Regions from separate parts of the Paenibacillus sp. F4 genome, predicted to be linked through region 2. Evidence: riboswitches for the same ligand, from Rfam matches in the RefSeq annotation. Region 2 holds a riboswitch; each other region holds the start of a gene.
What was found. A riboswitch is a leader RNA that binds a small molecule or an ion and turns the genes downstream of it on or off. The one in region 2 is predicted to bind cobalamin.

Region 1 (4,869 bases), 210 kb from region 2:
CATTCACGAGCGGTGCTCCCTTCCTGGATGTTATCAATGATTCATAGGTGTCGTTCGGAATAAGGGGAAGAAACGTGTGTTTGTGCATAATTTGTCACGGGTACTAATTATAGAACAGTAGTCAGGTATAATTTAACATCATGTACTGATTAATGCAAGGTACTAAATTTTTAATAATAAAATATTTGTGCCAAAATGGGCAGATTTTCTTTCTTGAAGGCTTTATTGAATAGCGAATGTTGTAGAAAAAAGTAGTTTCATTTGGAAATTCCTCGAAATCTGCCTGGAAGCCCAAATAGGATGCCGCTTTAATTTCATTCATTAAAATGATAGATTGTAAAGTATTCAATAGGGTTAAAGATTACTTTTTATGAAGAGGTGGTAAAGGGTGGATTGGAAACACTGGTATATGGAACTGGAACAGGATGATGAGTCTTGGGATGTATCTGAGGAGATTGTTCTTCGTGGTGTAGTACATGTTAATTTTTGCGGGCAGCCCTCGGAAGTAGAAGTCGAATTTATCGTGGGAGCCGACTCCGAAGAACAGGCACAGACTATAGAAGAACCTACACAGTTGCAAAAAAAGACATGGGAGCAGTATATGGAATATTCGTCAGCTATTCATCTTAAAGTGTTGGAGTCCATACACCATCATTATGCTGGCATAGTGGAAAAGTACCGGAATGCTTACAATACATGGGGAGAGGACCCAGATGAATATGCGCCTTATGTGGAGCGGCCGGAACAATTGCTGAATCGAATACAGCTTATGTCTATACTGATTTCCGACTCATCGGCAAAGGATGAACTGTATTTGAATTTTAGTTGCTCCTGGGATCGAGAACATGGCTTAGGCGTACATATGAAGCAGATGAAAATGGAGCATATTCAAGGCGTTTATACATTATATGACCTAGAATAAATCCCCCTTCCTGGCTTTTAGCAAAAAGGGCCGGAAAGGGGAATAGGAGAAGGTGAAAATGATGGCGCGATTGGATACGATAAAAAAATTAATTGGATACAGCCAATGCAGCCCGGGCTGCTTGAGCCGCCTGTACCATTTGCCGCAAGGCGGCGACAGATTCCTCCTTGGTGCGGGTTTTCAGACCACAGTCCGGATTAACCCAGAACAGATCTGATGGCAGTACGCGCAGGGCACGCTGGATCATGCTTAGCATTTCAGATACATCGGGGATGCGAGGACTGTGGATATCGTACACACCTAGACCGATGCCTTTGTCGTATACCTGATCTTCAAAGCTGACAATCAGTTCTCCGTGGCTTCGCGAAGTTTCAATAGATATAACGTCAGCATCCATATCGGAGATGGACTGGATCATATGCTGAAATTCGGAATAGCACATGTGCGTATGGATTTGAGTCGCTGGCTCTACGGTGGCCGTGGTCACAAGGAAGGCTTGAACTGCCCAATCCAGATAGGCTTGCTGTTGTTCTTTTTTCAGCGGAAGCCCTTCACGAATTGCAGGCTCATCGACTTGAATCATGCCTATGCCGGCTTGTTCCAGTGCCTCTACCTCTGCCCTTAATGCCAGAGCCAACTGAAAAGCAACTTGACTGCGTGGAATATCATTACGTTCAAAAGACCAGTTCAAAATGGTCACAGGGCCTGTAAGCATTCCCTTAACAGGCTTGGAGGTTAACGATTGAGCGAATGCCGTTTCTTCCACGGTCATGGGCTGATCGAAGGAAACGTCTCCGTATATAATCGGCGGTTTGACACAGCGGGAGCCGTAGGACTGCACCCATCCGTTTTGCGTAAAAGCAAAGCCGTTCAGCTTCTCGCCAAAAAATTCAACCATATCGGTCCGCTCAAATTCCCCATGTACAAGCACGTCAATGCCAATGTCCTCCTGAATATCAATCCATTCCTTGATTTGCTGTTGGATGAACGTCCGGTATTGCTCGGCTGACCATTCTCCTTTGCGATAGTGCAGGCGGGCCTTGCGGATCTCGGCGGTTTGCGGGAAGCTACCAATGGTCGTCGTAGGCAGTGGAGGCAACTTCAGCTTATTTTGCTGAATCTCACGACGCTCGGCGAAAGGAACGCTGCGTGACAGAGGCTCTTTTGCCAACAGGTCGGCCAGATCGGCAGCTGTCTGTACGCGTGCCGCTGAACTGTTGAAACGGGCTACCGCATCCGCACTTTGCTCAAGCTTGGCGAGTGCGGAAGGATCGTGTTTGCCAAGTGCAGCCGTCAGGACGGCGATTTCCTCCAGCTTTTCATCGGCAAAGGCCAGCGCTTGCACCAGCTCCTTGTCCAGCTTTTGCTCTGCCTCCAGACTGACTGGCACATGCAGCAGACTGCATGATGGCTGTACGATAAGCTGTGCGGCAGTGGTTTGTTCTGCTAACTGCCCCAGCAGAGCAGCCACAGCGTTCAGGTCGCTGCGCCATATATTGCGCCCGTCAATGACCCCAGCGCCCAGCGTTTTCTCTTTAGGGAAGCCATGCTGCAATATATGCTGAAGATTTTCGCCATCATCATACACAAAATCAAGACCCAGCCCTTGTACAGGAAGTGCGGACAGACGCTCATAATGGTCCAGGCTGCCAAAGTAGGTTTGCAGCATTATATTTAAGGAGGGCGCAGCTTGGTTCAAAACTTCATAGACTTCCTGAATAATGTCCAGATCCTCTGCTGGGAATGAGGTGGTCAGGACAGGTTCATCGATTTGGACCCACTGGACACCTTCTGCTGCTAGTTCAGACAGGACACGGGTGTATAAAGGCAGGAAGGTTCTTATAATAGAGGCAAGCTCCTTACGATCATAGCCTTTGGATAGGGTAACGAATGAATAGGGGCCGATGAGGACCGGTTTCCCATCAATGCCTAGTTCTTGTTTTGCTTCACGATAAGCCTGTAAAGGTTTATTTTCAGTGAACACCGGGACTGCGTTTGCCAATTCAGGAACGATGTAGTGATAATTGGTATTCATCCATTTGGTCATTTCACTGGCTGTTGCTCCCTTCTGTCCACGAGCGATCCCGAAATACACAGACAGAGGAACCGGACCTGCGGGACGATGGTTGAACCGTTCGGGTACCAGACCGAACATTACAGATGTATCCAGCATGTGATCGTAATAGGAGAAGTCTCCGACAGGAATGCGTTCAATCCCCTTGTCGCGCTGCTTGCTCAGATGCTCCAACCGTAATCTTTTCATCTCCGTCTGCAGTTCGCTTTCGTTAATGCTGCCGTTCCAGAAGCGTTCCAGCGCTTTCTTCCATTCCCGGTTTTCGCCGATACGCGGATATCCCAGATTACTGCTAATCAAGCCGGACAATTCAGGCCATTCAATAACGGACATGTACTTTTCCTCCTAGCGGGTAGCTGTTTTATTTTACGTACCAAAAAAGGCATTCTTCCCCCCAAAGTTAAAAATAAGTAGGGGAAAGAATGCCTCCGTGATTAAAAAATCAAAAATACGGCGACTGCTCTTAACACCTCCCTATCTTCCGTAGGTACTTGCGATGTTGTTAAAATAGGCAGGTCTCCTGACTTACGGATCATGACTCTCAGCATCCCTTCCCGGTCTGTGGACCAGTGGATGTATGAACAGCTGAAAGTTCCCCGTTTACAGTGGCGGGACCGTGCCGGATTTGCACCGGCTTCCCTTTTAAGCCTGATCTGAATAGAACAGACACCTATCTCCAAGCTATGCGGTTAAGGTATGACGAATAATTATGCACTCGTATACTTGTTCACCATCATAAGTGAAACTTACAGGATGCGCAATAGAAACCCCAATGGAATCTGTTAGCTATATGAAAAAAAGACAAGCCTTACCCATGATGGGGACTTGTCTTAGATTAGATATAGCCTCTTGCTTGCTGGGTAAGCATCGCCTTATGTCAATAGAACGGTATAGCCTGCCTGAATACTGGCTTTTACATCTACCAGACGCTGGTTGCGACTGCCCCGGAAGGGAAGGGTCAGGTCCTTTTGCTGTTCTACAAAACGACCATCCACAATCACATCGCACAAAAGCGCTAGCTCCTGTCGCTCCTGATCTGTGAGTAAATCTTCATAGACAAAGCCAGTATAAGCCCACACGGTTCGGTCGGGACAGGCCTCGCGGAAGTCACGCACAAATTGCGAGCATTCTGCTGCTGAGAAAAACGGATCTCCCCCGCAGAGAGTCAGTCCGTCCAACAACGGATTATCCATGATGTCACGAATGACTTCCTGTTGTCGTTGGGGTGTAAATGGCTCACCTGCACGGAAGCTCCACGACGCTGGATTAAAGCATCCGGGACAGGCATGACGGCAACCGCTAATGAACACGACAGTGCGCAGGCCGTATCCTTCGTTCAGAGATTCCGGAATGTAGCCACACAAATTCACTTATGTTTCACCCGGTCTCGAACTTCTGCCTGTTTTGCAGCATTAAAGCGAACGGTATAATCTCCTGTCAGATATCCGGTTACCCGACGTAAGCGCTGAAAGTGTGTATGCTCCTCATCTGTGCCACATTGGGGGCAGCTTGTCCCGATAATCCCTTCATAACCACATTCCGTACAACGATCCACCGGGTGGTTGATGGAGAAGTAGCCGATGTTCTGATGCAGCGCGTACTGAACAATTTTAAGAAACGCATCCGGGTTATTTCGCGCATTACCGTCCAACTCGATGTATGAAATCGCACCAGCGTTGCATAGGTTATGGAACGGAGCTTCCAAGCTGATTTTACGAGCAGCCGGGAGCGTGTAATACACGGGAATATGAAAAGAATTGGTGTAATATTCTCGATCATTTACCTCAGGAATAATCCCGAAATCACGTTGATCCAGCAATGTGAACTTGCCCGACAGACCTTCGGCAGGCGTAGCAAATAATGTAATATTTAA
Region 2 (4,869 bases):
CCAGCGCCGTTCCTGGAACGGGAGAATGTCTTCCCCGTTATAGTAGATACGTCCTTGCGTAACACCGATACCTGGCTCCAGCATGCCTGCGATTGCGTGTGCGGTCAGGCTCTTGCCGCATCCGCTCGGTCCGGTCAGGGCTACAATCTCCCCTGAATATATGGAAAAGCTCACATCACTCAGCAGTGGTTTGCTCCCACTTCCGCTTGCTCCTCCGCCTGTGCGGCAGATTTCCAAATGTTCCACGTGTAACAACGGTTTTCGCCCTGCCACTTGTTCTATCGTATCCTTGCCCCCAAGGGCTGTTTGATCCTCCACTATTTGGCCGCCCCCTTTTCCGAAAAGCGGTCGCCCAAAAGCTGGCAGGCAAGTACGAACAGCATAATCGCCAAGCCCGGGAAAATCATGACATGCGGAGCCACCTGAAAATATGAGGTTGCATCATGCAGCATCACGCCCCACTCTGGCTTGGGCGGCTGTACACCCAGTCCAAGAAAGGACAGCCCAGCGATCATCAGCACCACGCGTCCGATATCCCATACCGCATAAACCAACAACTGCGGCAACGCTTGTGGCAATACATAACGGCTCAGTATACGTACGTGTGAATTGCCGGATAAACGGGCATACCGAACGTAGTCCTCCTGACAGGCTTTTTGAACCAGACTACGGATATACCGGACATAGCCCGCCCACCGTACCGCAACAATCGCAAGGGTCATGTTAACAAAACCTGGACCCAAAATGCCCACAATCGCCACCGTTAAAATAATATCAGGAAAAGCCAGTACGCCGTCGATTCCCCGCATGACCAGCTGGTCTACGCGTCCGCGCACATAACCAATGAGCAACCCTATAGGCAGACTGAAGCACAGCGTAGCTACAGTAATTGCACATGCGATTAGCACGCTCGTCCGAATCCCGTAAATTAGCCGTGACAGCACATCCCGACCCAGATGATCCGTACCGAAAGGATATTTCCGACTGGGTGGTGCCAGACGGTTCAAAAGATCCACTTGAAGAGGATCATGAGGAGCGACCCATGGAGCTAATAACCCAAGCAGCACGATCAGACCAAACAGTACGCCTCCTGCCAGCAAGCTCCCTTGAAAGGAAAGCCGTATCTTTTTCATTTTCAGCTTCCCCCTTAACGCAAACGCAGCCTCGGATCTATCGCCGTCTGGACCACATCCACCAAACACTGAACTCCTACAATTAAAAATACAGCAAAAATAACATACCCCTGAATCACCGGATAATCTCGCTGTGTAATCGCATCTATAAAATACTTGCCCAACCCCGGCCATGAAAAAATGGTCTCTACGATGACATTACCTGCCAGCATAAATGATAGATTGGTGCCTAGCAGTGTAATTATAGGCAGAACCGCATGCTTAAATATCTCAAAAAAGAGGATATGCATACGGGAAAAGCCTCGGGCCTTCGCTGCTTTCACAAAATTCCGGTCACCCAGCTCCAGCATTTGAGCACGCAGTACACGTGCTTGCACAGCTCCCAAACCTGCACCAAGAGTCAGCGCTGGGAGCACTAGATGTGTCCAGTCCTCCCTTCCCATGGATGGGAGCCAGCCCAAGCGAACGGAGAATAGATAGATCAACAGAAAACCAAGCCAAAAAGAGGGGATCGACGATCCCAGCAGGGCGAACAGCCTGCCCAGACGATCCAGTGGGCCGCTGATTTTTAGCGAGGCAGCCAGCCCCAGCCCCAGCGTAAGCACCGTCATGACGGCAAAGCCCGCAGCAGCTAGCTCCACAGTAGCAGGCAGTCTGTTCCACAGTTCGGCTAGCACAGATTCCTTGGATACATACGAGGTGCCCCAATGCCCTGTGAACACATCCCGCAGCCAGTTCACATATTGAATATGAAGCGGTTCGTTTAAGCCCAGTTCCTGCCGTAGCGTCGTCAACGCTTCCTCAGAGGCAGGGACATTATGCGCGGTGAGCAAAATGGTAGCAGGGTCACCAGGAGCCAGCCGCATCAGTACAAAAGTCAGCGTGGATACAACGAATACAATGATGAGCAGCTGCGCCACACGTTCCAGTATAAAACGAATCATAGGATACGCAGCTCGTTATTCCGCAATATCGGATTGCGCTGTAATGTAGTAATACTCGATCGGATGCGGTGTAAAACCCTCCACCCCTTTTTTCACGCCAAACACATTATCAGGATGCACAATGAACGACTGTGGCAAATCCGTATTGATGATATCCAGCGCTTGTAGTGTCACGGCATTACGCTGCGCTGTATCCTTCGCCAGCTTCAAGCTGTTAAGAATACTCTCCAACGGTTTGGAACTATAACGGCTTACATTGGCTTCGCTTTTCGAAGAATAAAACATGTCCATAAAATATTGTGGCTCTCCTGTATGAGCAGTAAGCATACTGTACATAGCAAAATCCCAATCGTTTTTGGTCAACGCCTCGTCGATATTTTCCACCTTGCGAATCTTGACCTGGATTCCCTCTTTCAGCAATTGGCTTTGGATGACCTCAGCCATAACAGAGAGCTCCGGACGCTGAGGGAAAGTCAGCAGCGTAACCTCGAACGGCTTGCCATGCTTAGTCCATGTCCCTTGGGCGTCCTTCTGCCAGCCATCCTTCGTCAACAGTTGCTCTGCCGTTCCGTCCAGCGCTTTACGCTCAACTTTACCGAAGGGAAGAATACTCGGGAACGGGCAGCTTGCCTCCGTACCGAAGCCCCTCATGACGGCGCTCACAATCGATGTGCGCGGAATCAGGCTGTCCACCACCTTACGGTTCGCCGCATCCTTGAATACTGGCGATTCCATATTGTACACGATCATATGGGTGCGCAAGGAGGGAGCCGACAGCACTTGTAGCTTGTCGTTCTTTTTCAGTACCTCTGCGTTATCAACCGGAATATCCGTCGCTACGTCCACCTCGCCGGATTGCAGCGCCATCAGGCGCGAATTCCCGTCCGTAATGAACTTCATTGTCGCCTCAGCCAATCGTGCCTTCTCGCCCCAATATCCGTCATAACGCTCTACGACCAAGGATTGGTCCTTGCTGAACGCTTTAATTTTAAAGGCGCCTGTCATCGCTGGGTAGCTCTGCTCATCCTTCATCGATGCCACATTCAGTACAATCGTCGATGGATCAGCTAGATTGGACACCAGCGCCGCGTTCGGCTGGTTTGTCGTGATTTTCAAAGCCAGCGGGCCGCTTACATCAATGGACTTCACATTCAGTAAATCCTTCGCCAGATGGCTTTTCTCGATAGATCGTAGCAAAGATGCTTTTACACTTGCTGCATCCATACTCTTTCCATCATGAAAAGTGACTTTATCCTGCAAGCTGAACGTCCAAACTGTAGGACTGTCCTGCTTCCACTCCTTTGCCAGCCAAGCCACAGGCTCCAGCTTTTCATTCAAACGTACCAGTGTCTCACCTGCACCGGATCGCATCACATCCCAGCTATTATCTCCATGCGGGTCAACGCCTGACGGTTTCCATGTATACGCCATTACCAGCTTTTTATCTGTCGCTGTTTGTTGTGCTGACGCGTTTTCACCTTTGCCGGAGCTATCCGACGTCTTATTGCTGGCACATCCCGAAAGAGCCATAACTGCCAGCAACAGCATCATCCCTGTATATATCAACCATGAACGCCTGCTACGATTGCTAATCATTCGATGAATCCCCCTCTATCTTGTAAAATCATATAAACCTAACGCAAAGCGCGAAAAAAGCATTCCGGACCACTTGATCAGCAGTCAGAAATGCTTTCATTATAAAATGTCAAAACACACCTCGAAGCCAACTCCAAAAACATAGAAGGGATCAGATCGGTTTCAGACATTCCGTATGCAGCACGCCTAACCACCTCCCCAGCATCCCGTGGGTCTGACAGTGATGTCAAAACAGGCAGGTCTCCTGACTCCAAGCGTATCTTTCAGGCCTTCCCGGTTCTTCACAGTTCCAGTGGCTGTTCTGAAAGCTCCAGCAGTATCCTGCTGATGCCTGTATACAGTGGCGGGCCCGTGTCGGAATCAACCGAACTTCCCTTTTAAGTGAACACGCTCAACAACTATCCACATGGTCTCAACAAAACCCCGTACATAGAGTCGTCCGGCTCACACCTGTTTTCTTCCTTTATTTCTTTCCATTACGATCTTATTTTGTTGTCACAGGCTTGTCAATAAATGCTGCACAATAATTTAAATTTGAACAATATGGCAAGAATGAAGGTAATGGCTATTCGTTGCGTGCACGAAATGAACGTGCTAAAATTAGGTATAAAGATAACCTTTGTGTCCGTATACTAAAAAGAGTCTTCGCCGCGCCAACGGCAAAGACTCTTAGGACTTGAAAGGCTGTGGATCACCACGGCGCGCTAAATACTTAGCTAAACCCACCGTTAGGCGCCTAACCTAATTACGCGGTGGGTTTTCGCTTGTTCCGAAATTTTCGACGTAGCCAGCGATAAAGTTTACGAATACTAAACACCAGGCTTAGTAACGTAACCATCCAACGCAATACATCGTAGCACGACACAAGTGTGACCATCGGCTTCACCCCCTATCGGGAAGCTGCACCGTGGTCCGAAAACATCCACCACTATTCAAAATCCATAATTTAGATTATACCATGCCCCTTCCTACCACTCTAGCAAATTCTTCTAGTAGATTATCAAGCTCCTAATATTCATTTGGGGAACTCCTTCAGCTTCTTACTCCTGCTGGACTATCAATTCCGCTGTTATAAGGCTGTCATTAAATATCGTATATATATCAGACTAATGGACTCTTGCTAATACAAATACAGATAAATATATTCATATATACCATTAAAAGGTTGACATGGTGTGTAAGCTCCTTTATGCTAT
Region 3 (4,869 bases), 240 kb from region 2:
AAGGGGAGTTGGCGCATGCTGGGTTATATGGCCGATATCATGATAGTCCCCTTTGTGATTTCTGGGAAGAGCTATAATGGGCGTAGTGCGTGGTTTGGGCATTTGCTCGGAACCGCTTTTCTGATTATCCTGGTGCTGCTGTCCGAGTTGGTTATTGGTGTTCCTATCTTGTCACGGCTGTTTTATCCATCGTATGAACTGGTGCGTCAATTGCAGCTAACGGACTTTCTGGATCGGTTCGATTTGTTCGTGGCAGCACTGACCGTACCGACCTTTCTTACGAAGATTGGGGTTGATCTGTACGTTACCAGTTTGGCGGTAAAGCGTATGTTTGCCCAAGCCTGGGGGAGTCTGATGGTTTGGCCCGTAGGTTTGTTAGGTTACGTATGTTCGTTTATGCTGTTCTCCAACATTGTGCAAATTTATGATTTCACCCGGGAGTGGACCGCGGTGATGATCATTTTTTTTGTTATCATGCCTTTGTTGCTATGGATGTTGCTCCGACCCAAATCTAAAGGGAAAGGCGGAGATGATAGGGCATCTAACGGAGAGCGGGATAGCAGTAGTCAGAAAGAAAGCCAGCATGAAGGCAGAATAGGACACGGCCACCTATAAGATTACTGTATTCATCGGAAAAGTAATTCTTATTTGTCTTTTACCCCTCTGATTGTATACTTGGTAGAAAGAAATACGACATCTACAAGGGAGGCAACAGAATGGCACAACGCATGGCAGGTAAGAGAGTCGCTCTTGCTGGTCCCCGTAAAGCAGAAGAAATGGCGCTGCTAGTTGTGAAGATGGGGGGTGAGCCAGTACAGCGCCCGGCCCAGGGTACCGTTTTTCTGGATGATATCGAGCTGCGCAACGCTGTTGTATCGTGGGTGAAGCACCCTCCGGACTGGTACATCTTCACGACAGGTATGGGGCTGGATGCCCTGTTCGATATGGCAGAGGATATGGGCGTGGCTGAGCAGATTATGGAGCTTCTACAATCTTCCAACATTGCAGCGCGGGGCTACAAGACGGTCAATGGACTCAAAAAGCGTGGCTTTACGCCAGCAGTACGAGACGAGGACGGAAGTTTGATCGGATTGACAGGAGCTTTCGCCCCATACGATCTGAAAGGGAAAGAAGTATTGTTGCAACTGCATGGCGATCCAGCCCCACGGTTGGTAAAGTGGTTGGACGAGCAGGGGGCAGTGACCCGCCAGGTACTTCCTTATAAGCATATCCCACCTGAGGAAGCAAAATTGCAGGCGTTACTGGAGGATGTTATCCATCGTAATGTTGATGCCGTTACGTTCACGAGTGGTCCGCAAATTCGATTTTTAGCCCAATATGCGAGAGAGCAAAATCGAATCGAGGATTTACTGGAAGCTTTCCGTGAGGATGTGATTGCTGTATCAGTAGGGAAGGTGACTGCACAGTCCATTGTGGAAGAAGGGATTGATCGAGTCGTGTTTCCAACCGAAGAGCGCATGGGCGCGATGATGGTGGAGCTGGGCAAATATTTTGAGCATAACGATTCGGTGCATGGCTGTGGTCTGAAGATCGTGAATGGTCATTGAAATGAGATAGAAATTATAAATATAGTATGCTAAAAATGAACTTATATTTTTGGATAAAGCGTAAAATAAAGATAAGGGCCTGCGAGGTCTTTATCTTTTTTTATTGGACATGCATCGAGAAAGATTTTTGTTATAGCGAAAATATTTAGCTAATATAATGAATAAGTTTCGATGCATGATACTTAGGACAGGAGCTGAGACGTTAATGAATTCTATTTGTGTATTTGCCGGGTCCAGACCTGGACATTCATCGGTATATGTTGAAGCGGCAGGCAAGCTGGGAGAAGCCATGGCTCGCCATCATATCCGTCTGATCTATGGTGGCTCTAGCAGGGGGCTGATGGGAGAGGTGGCGGATGGAATACTGGCGGGTGACGGTCAGGCCACTGGTATTATGCCTACCCTGTTATTTGATGCAGAGATCATTCATCGAGGAGTTACCGAATTTATTGAGGTAGCAAGCATGCATGAACGTAAAGCGGCAATGAGCGAGATGGCCGATGCGTTTATTGCCCTTCCGGGTGGTTTGGGAACCTTCGAGGAGCTATTCGAAGTATTGTGCTGGGCGCAAATCGGCATTCATCGCAAGCCCATTGGGCTGCTGAATGTGAATGGATATTTTGACCCATTAGTAGAAATGGTGCGTCATAGCGTGCAAGAAGGGTTTACTGGGTCTGAGCATCCAGCGCTACTAAGCATCTCTGCCGACCCGGACGAATTGCTACATATGTTAAAAAATAAAGCAGAGAACTTGAAATAAAGCGTTTTTCGTGCTTGCACAACTGATTGAGGCAAGGTTATGATAAGACCCATAATCAAATAGCGGACAGACAAGGTGCCTTTGCGGTTGAGCAAAGGGTAACAGGGAATCGGGTGCAAATCCCGAGCGGTCCCGCCACTGTAAGGAAGAGGATTTTTTTAAATGGTCACTCGTGAAAAACGGGGAAGACGAAAGAATCTGTTGATGCCAAGCCAGGAGACCTACCTTGATCTGTATGCACCGTTAACCTTCGCGGAGAGGATGGGTGTACGAAATCAGGAAATCAGGCACACGTTGCTTTTTCCATGTTGGTTAGAGGTTTGCGTGGATATGAACGTGCAGCAGCGTTTGAAGCGTAAACAGACAGGTGGAAAACAACGGCAGGCTGGAGGAAGACAAATAGTGTCTTCTTACGCTGTTTGTTCGTCTGATGAGAGATACGTACATAGAAACCCCATCCGGGCAGGATGGGGTTTTTTGAGTTACAGAATGGATGTCCATAAATCATTGAAATAGATAGGATAGCTACCCTGAAAAGGGTGAATAGGAGGAGCACGATGAGCCCATTAGGAAAATTGCTGGTGATTGGATTTGGACCAGGAGATATGGAACATATCACAAAACGGGCGCTGGATGCGCTGGCCGAAAGTGAGGTCATTATCGGCTACAATACCTACGTTGATTTGATCCGTCCGTTGTTGAACGGACAAGAGATTGTACGCACAGGGATGACAGAGGAAGTGAGTCGTGCGCAGGAGGCGGTTCGCCAAGCAGAGATGGGCAAGAAGGTAGCTGTCATTTCCAGTGGAGATGCAGGAGTCTATGGTATGGCAGGGCTGGTGTACGAAGTGCTGATGCAGAAAGGTTGGCGACGCGAGGACGGGGTTGAGGTAGAAGTCGTACCGGGGATCTCAGCTATTCAGTCCTGTGCTTCACTGTTGGGGGCGCCAGTTATGCATGATGCTTGCACGATCAGTCTGAGTGATCATCTGACTCCATGGGAAACGATTGTGAAGCGTGTAGAAGCAGCGGCTTCGGCCGATTTTGTGATTGCATTATACAACCCGCGCAGTGGTCGGCGTACCCGCCAGATTGTGGAGACGCAGTCCATTTTGCTGCGTTACCGCGATCCGCAAACTCCAGTAGGGTTGGTGAAAAGTGCTTATCGTGAACGTCAGCAAGTTATTGTAACGACGCTGGAAGATATGCTGAACCATGACATCGGGATGCTGACGACTGTAATCATAGGCAATTCCTCGACGACGGTGTATGACGGCTTGATCGTGACTCCGCGCGGATATCAGCGCAAATACACGCTGGATGCGACCGAGCAAGCGCTCAAGCCACATCAGCGTCTCCGCACGGAAGCGGAGCCGTGGTCGCTGGGCGCGCAAGAGGATAGACCGCAGGCAGGTGCAGCCCCGACTACGCTCGCTGGTCCCTCCGCGAGCGGCGCTGCGGTTGCGACGCAGGCACGCCCGCAAGCGATAGCTGCCGTGCAGGCAACGACCGCTGTGCAAACCGGCGCAGCCCCGGCATCTCTGGCGGCAGAGGCACTAAGCCGTCTCGCTGTCGGCGGCAAGCTGCCTGACGCAGCCAACGCTCGCTGGAGCGAGCATGCGCCTACCGTCGAGAGCACCGCCGGAACGTCAGCGGTGGCCGGAGCGGGGGCCGCGTCCGGAATGACGACAGGCGGCTTTGGCAAGCCTGCGCTATTTGAGGTGGGTGTTTCCCCGGGTGTGGGAAACAAGAAGTTCACCGCTCGCCAGATGGCGCTGCTCGCCGAGGTAGCGGGTGATGACGGCGAGCTGGAATACACGCCAGATCATCAGATCGTGCTGCGCGTACCGTGTGCAGACCCCGAGGAACTGGTCGGACGGCTGCGGGATGAACGATTCATTGTCATGCCGATTGGCGATGTGTTTAAGGTGAAGGCGTGCGACTTCTGCAATATGGAGAAGGATGACGCTGTGCCTGTGGCTGAGCATCTACAGGTTGTACTTGGCGGATTACAGGCACCCAAGGAAACGAGCATTGCTTTGAACGGATGCGGCATGGCCTGCTATGGAGCGGTGCTGGAGGATATCGGAATCGTCTATCGCAAGGGAGGATACGACCTCTTCCTTGGTGGCAAAAAATTCGGTCGCAATGCTCATGCCGCTCAGCCCGTAGCGGAAGGGATTCCGGGTGATCAAATTACTGACATCGTGGAGAACGTCATCGCTGAATATAAGGAAAAAGGGCATCCGAATGAGCGTTTTCATAAATTTTTTAAACGTGTAGGTGTCGTTGCGGGTTTCCGGCATGAAGATGCACCAGCAACGGTAGAAGTGAATGCGGTTTGTGGTGATTAATGGACTGAAGGCCTGATGAACTGGATACAAGCATATATATAAAATAGGGCGTCATGCAGGCTATCCCTATTAAAGAGGAGGAAAAAACAGCAGTGGATGCAATATTGTTGGTTGGACATGGAAGTCGGGACCCGGAGGGGAACCAGGAACTGCTGGAATTTGCACAGGCAGTGGCAGACCGGGTACC
Region 4 (4,869 bases), on a different contig from region 2:
TCGGAATTTTAAAAATATGCTCGCACGGCGACTGCATGTTCCACCGGAGTCGTTAAGTATCGGAAACGGAGCGGCTGAAAGTATGGCGCTCCTGCTATTGGGACTGGCTCCTAAGCGTGTGGGTACAGTAGAGCCGTGTTTTTCAGAATATGCGGAGCTGGCTGGCAAATTTGGAGCTGAGGTCAACCGGGTGTACGGAAAGGCCTCGCTTCAATGGAAGGCGGACGTGGAGGACATCCTTCAGCTCATGGAGCAGGTAGATGTTTTGTTCCTTGGGCAGCCGAATAATCCAAACGGTGTGCAATATGGTGAGCAGGAGTTGTGCGAGCTGGCAGAGGCGGCTGGCACAACGGGTACCGTGCTGGTGGTGGATGAAGCATTCATTGATTTTATCCCGCTGGAACGGCGAATCTCACTGCTGCCTGTGCTGGATCGTTATCCTCATGTGATTTTGATCCGGTCAATGACCAAATTTTATGCCATTCCTGGCTTACGATTGGGCTATGCGATTGCTCATCCGGACTATATCCGGCGAATGACGGCCAAACAGGTGACCTGGAGTGTGAATGGATTGGCGTTGCTGGCTGGGGAGGCGTGTTTGAGAAGTGGGCAAGCATATGAGCGCCAAACACAGGAGCTGATTGCTACGGAGCGCAACCGCCTGTTGACCGCCTTGGCGGAATGGGGCTGCGGTGTCGTTCCCGGCGAAGCCAATTACGTGCTGGCAAGGGCGCCGGGTACGTGGAGCGCATCGGCGATTCAGCAGGCGCTTGGACAACGCGGAATTCTTATACGTAGCTGTGCTATGTATCCGGGACTGACGACGAGCCATTTTCGGATTGCGGTCAAGGATGCAGAAGCCAACGACAGGCTGCTGTCTGTATTGGGTGAAGTGCTGGAGGAGGAGCAGCGGCGTGACAGTTAGCTTGATTATCCTGGCAGCCTATCTTTTGGACAGGCTGATCGGTGACCCGAGGTGGTTGCCGCATCCAGTCATCGGTATGGGACATGCCATTTCAGCATTGGAAAAAGTGATTCGCCGCCAGGCCCGAAGTGACCGGGGGTTGAAACGTGCGGGTATACTGCTTCCACTCATTGTGGCGGGAGGCTCCTTTACGCTCGCCTGGGCGCTATTGCACTTGCTTGCCTTGATTCATCCGTGGTTGTCTGTCGGCGTAGAAATGGTGCTGATTGCGACCACGATTGCTTCCAAAGGACTAAAGGACGCAGGAATGGCAGTATACCGAGCGTTGCAGGCGGATGACCTGGCTGCGGCACGGCGGGAGCTGGGCATGATAGTTGGGCGGGATACGCAACAGCTTGATGAGCCTGAGATTGTACGCGGTACCGTCGAAACGGTCGCTGAAAATATCGTGGACGCGATTATTTCCCCGCTTTTTTATGCCTTGATCGGGGGAGCACCCTTGGCGCTGGCTTATCGTGCTGTGAATACGCTCGATTCCATGGTTGGCTATAAAAATGAAAAGTATCTGCATTTAGGCTGGGCTTCAGCACGTCTGGATGATGTCGCTAACTACATACCGGCACGCCTGACAGCGGCAATGCTTGTGGTAGCGGCGTGGATGTACAAGCGAGATGCTGCAAGAAGCTGGCGCACAGTCAAGCGAGACGCTCGTCTGCACCCAAGCCCGAACAGTGGCTTCCCGGAATCGGCTGTTGCTGGTGCACTGGGGATTCGTCTTGGAGGCTATAATGTGTATCATGGCGTGCGCTCCTTTCGTGCATACATGGGCGATTGGATACGACCGCTAGAGTCGAAAGATATACGGCATACGATCCAGCTGATGTTCGCCGTGTCCAGTATGTTTGTAGGATTGTGTTTGTTAGGAGCCGCAGGTTGTTTTGCCTTGGGATGGGTGCGGTGAGGAGTGACACACTGAATAATGATCGAGCAGGAAGTGACATGATCTTGAAACAAGATATAGCAGCAAAAAGGACAGTAGAATACGCACAAAGTCCGAACTCACAGGAGGATAAGGTGCCGTATGATGCTAAAGAAGATCTGCATTGGGACATGGAACTCGTGTTAGTTCGTCACGGCACAACCTTATGGAACAAGGAACGTCGATATCTGGGACACTCCGACTTAGGTTTGCTACCGGGAGCAGAGCAGGAATTAAAGCCTTTGCAAGAAAAATTGCAAGGGCAGTCCTTTGCTCGGATCTATTGCAGCGATTTAATGCGATGTCGCCAGACCTTGCAGATCATTGTGCCGGAATCAGAATTGACGTCTGGAGGTTTCCTATCCACTATGTCTCCTATGATGGAACCACGTCTGCGAGAGCTTCATTTTGGCGAGTGGGATGGAAAAACGTATGACATGCTCAAGGATGTGTCGTTGTATCGCGCTTGGATTGATGAGCCGCAACGGATAACCCCTCCTGGAGGAGAGTCTTGGGCAGATTTTGTGAATCGTCTACGGAAATTTCTTGACTCTCTGTATGAATGGCGTGTTGCTATGGAAGTTCAACCCATGGATTTGACTGCTGGGCCACCCTCTGTTTTGGTCGTTACGCATGGTGGCGTAATTCGTCAGTTAGCTTGTATGCTGATACCGGGCCATGATTTTTGGAGTCTGAATCCGAAGCCGGGAGAAGCATTTAGGATTCAATTGAGGCTGGCAGGACCGCACAATTACATAGCCGAAATGCTCCCTCATTAGGTTAGACACCAGCGGATAAAGAGGCTGTTTGGGTTGTAAGCCGCCTCATTTTAACCTATAATCATCAAGTAAAAGAACGGCTTGACTACCACTACATCAAATATCCAGCAGACGAGGTCGGCGCAGTGTGATGAAACTATGGTTTCCCTTGCCTGCGCTGTTAAAAGGGAAGTCGGTGTAAGTCCGGCGCGGTCCCGCCACTGTAAATGGAAACATGCCCGTTAGTCCTGCTTTATGTGCTACTAAGCATATGAAGGAATTTCAGGACATGCATCTTACCATAAGTCAGGATACCTGCCCGTCCGCCTGTCACCATAATCCTTCGAGGAAAGGATGACGTGTTCGCAGTGACTGTCCGTGCGGAAAGAAGCTGCCGCCTGCGCATGATCTGCGCTAACGTGACCCCTGTGTCCTGATATGAGGATGCGGGGTTTTTTTGATAGGAAAAGAAGGCTGGATTTAGAAGATATCTGATGATGCTCAAGTAACGCTCTTAACGATTTTTTTATGAAGGGGTGCAAATCATGGCAGGAAAAAAAATAAAGGTTTGGACAACAGGTCTATTGGTTCTGATTTTGGCAGTTGTGCTGAGTGCATGTGGCGCTAATGGAAAAAATGCTGAAAATAAAGAGAATCAGACTTCTGCACAGCAGCCAGGAAAGACCGTAACCGCACAAGAGCCTCCGGGCAAAACAGTTTACCCACTCACAGTTAAGGATGCAACAGGACAGGAATTTACATTCAAAAAAGCGCCGGATAAAATCGTTTCCGTCTCCCCGGCAGAAACCGAGGCGCTGTTCGCCATCGGGCTGGATAAGGAAATAGTCGGCGTCTCCGACTACTCTGATTACCCGGAAGCAGCTACGAAAAAGCCTAAAGTGGGCGGTATTATGAAACCGAACGAAGAGGCAATCATTGCTGCTAACCCAGAAGTCGTTTTTGCAGGGATATCACTTAGTGAACAGGCTACGACCAAGCTGCGCGACATGGGAATTATGATTTTTAAAACGGAACCGAAGACAGTTGAAGATGTCATAGCTAACATCGAATTGTATGGGAAAATCACCGATCATCAGAAAGAAGCGAGAGCGGTGACTGACAAGATGAGAGCAGATGTAGCGGAAGTGAAAGAAGGAATTAAAAATATCGGTAAAGGGCAGAAGCTGCGGGTTTACGTCGAGTTTTCACCAGGCTGGACAGTTGGTAAAGGCGAGTTTATGGACGAGCTGATTACGTTGGCGGGCGGCGAAAATGTAGGTGCCACGCAGAAGGGGTGGTACCAAATTAGTGAGGAAAATATTATTGCTGCGAACCCTGACGTGATTTTGTACAGCAAAAGTGTCAAGGACGACAAAACTGGTCAAACGCTCGGCGAAATCATTAAAGCTCGCAGTGGATGGGATCAAATATCGGCTGTTCGCCACAACCGGGTGTTTGCCGTGGATGATAATTTGATCAGTCGTCCGGGTCCACGCGTAACGGAAGGTCTCAAGGAAGTGGCCAAGGGCGTGTATCCTGAAATTTTCAAATGAACCGTAAACTGATCGGCTTTGGAGGGACAGGTCTTGTCCTGCTGTTGCTGACGCTGCTGCTCTGTCTTGGCATCGGCTCGGCCAAGCTTCCGGTCAGCCAGATCACAGGCATTCTGGTTAACCACCTTCCGTGGTTAGGCGATACGTTTACACCGGATTGGAATACATCCTCAGAGCAGATTATTTTGAAGGTCAGATTGCCACGAGTGTTACTGGGAATGTTGGTAGGAGCAGCGCTGGCGCTGGCGGGAGCCGGATTTCAGGGTGTGCTGCGTAATCCTTTGGCTGATCCGTATACACTGGGGGTATCCTCGGGGGCTTCGGTAGGAGCGGCAGTACTGATTTATTGGGGCCTTCAATTTTCATTTGTTGGCATATGGACGCTGCCGCTAGTGGCATTTACGACCGGAATGCTGACGCTGTGGATGGTGCTGACGTTGGCACGGGAAGGTGGAAAAATTCCGACACAAAGTCTCATTTTGTCGGGTGTGGTGATGCAATCCTTTCTGGGAGCGGTTGTTTCCTTTCTGACAGCCATGTCGAAGGAGACGGTCAATGAAATATTGTACTGGACGATGGGAAGTCTTAGTCTGCGCGGTTGGTCATATACAGGAATCCTTTTACCTTATGTGGTCATAGGACTGGTATTTCTAT

Region 1: linked by a shared signal. The riboswitch ahead of metE (5-methyltetrahydropteroyltriglutamate--homocysteine S-methyltransferase) and the one ahead of C1T21_RS03125 (ABC transporter substrate-binding protein) in region 2 are both predicted to bind cobalamin.
Region 3: linked by a shared signal. The riboswitch ahead of cobJ (precorrin-3B C(17)-methyltransferase) and the one ahead of C1T21_RS03125 (ABC transporter substrate-binding protein) in region 2 are both predicted to bind cobalamin.
Region 4: linked by a shared signal. The riboswitch ahead of C1T21_RS06030 (ABC transporter substrate-binding protein) and the one ahead of C1T21_RS03125 (ABC transporter substrate-binding protein) in region 2 are both predicted to bind cobalamin.

Annotation. Positions count from the first base shown of each region.
Region 1 is NZ_POVS01000006.1:341,538-346,406, forward strand. Features, by position in the region: gene C1T21_RS04065 (PadR family transcriptional regulator) at 1-7, opposite strand, end outside; gene C1T21_RS04070 (DUF6985 domain-containing protein) at 389-922, shown strand; gene metE (5-methyltetrahydropteroyltriglutamate--homocysteine S-methyltransferase) at 1,011-3,329, opposite strand; cobalamin riboswitch at 3,490-3,685, opposite strand; gene nrdG (anaerobic ribonucleoside-triphosphate reductase activating protein) at 3,869-4,366, opposite strand; gene C1T21_RS04085 (anaerobic ribonucleoside triphosphate reductase) at 4,363-4,869, opposite strand, start outside.
Region 2 is NZ_POVS01000006.1:128,046-132,914, reverse strand. Features, by position in the region: gene C1T21_RS03140 (ATP-binding cassette domain-containing protein) at 1-318, opposite strand, end outside; gene C1T21_RS03135 (ABC transporter permease) at 318-1,133, opposite strand; gene nikB (nickel ABC transporter permease) at 1,148-2,077, opposite strand; gene C1T21_RS03125 (ABC transporter substrate-binding protein) at 2,093-3,673, opposite strand; cobalamin riboswitch at 3,891-4,094, opposite strand.
Region 3 is NZ_POVS01000006.1:371,534-376,402, forward strand. Features, by position in the region: gene C1T21_RS04205 (GerAB/ArcD/ProY family transporter) at 1-615, shown strand, start outside; gene C1T21_RS04210 (uroporphyrinogen-III synthase) at 717-1,568, shown strand; gene C1T21_RS04215 (LOG family protein) at 1,774-2,328, shown strand; cobalamin riboswitch at 2,386-2,571, shown strand; gene cobJ (precorrin-3B C(17)-methyltransferase) at 2,886-4,682, shown strand; gene C1T21_RS04225 (sirohydrochlorin chelatase) at 4,775-4,869, shown strand, end outside.
Region 4 is NZ_POVS01000008.1:44,547-49,415, forward strand. Features, by position in the region: gene cobD (threonine-phosphate decarboxylase CobD) at 1-925, shown strand, start outside; gene cbiB (adenosylcobinamide-phosphate synthase CbiB) at 915-1,886, shown strand; gene C1T21_RS06025 (histidine phosphatase family protein) at 1,925-2,683, shown strand; cobalamin riboswitch at 2,806-2,999, shown strand; gene C1T21_RS06030 (ABC transporter substrate-binding protein) at 3,208-4,215, shown strand; gene C1T21_RS06035 (FecCD family ABC transporter permease) at 4,212-4,869, shown strand, end outside.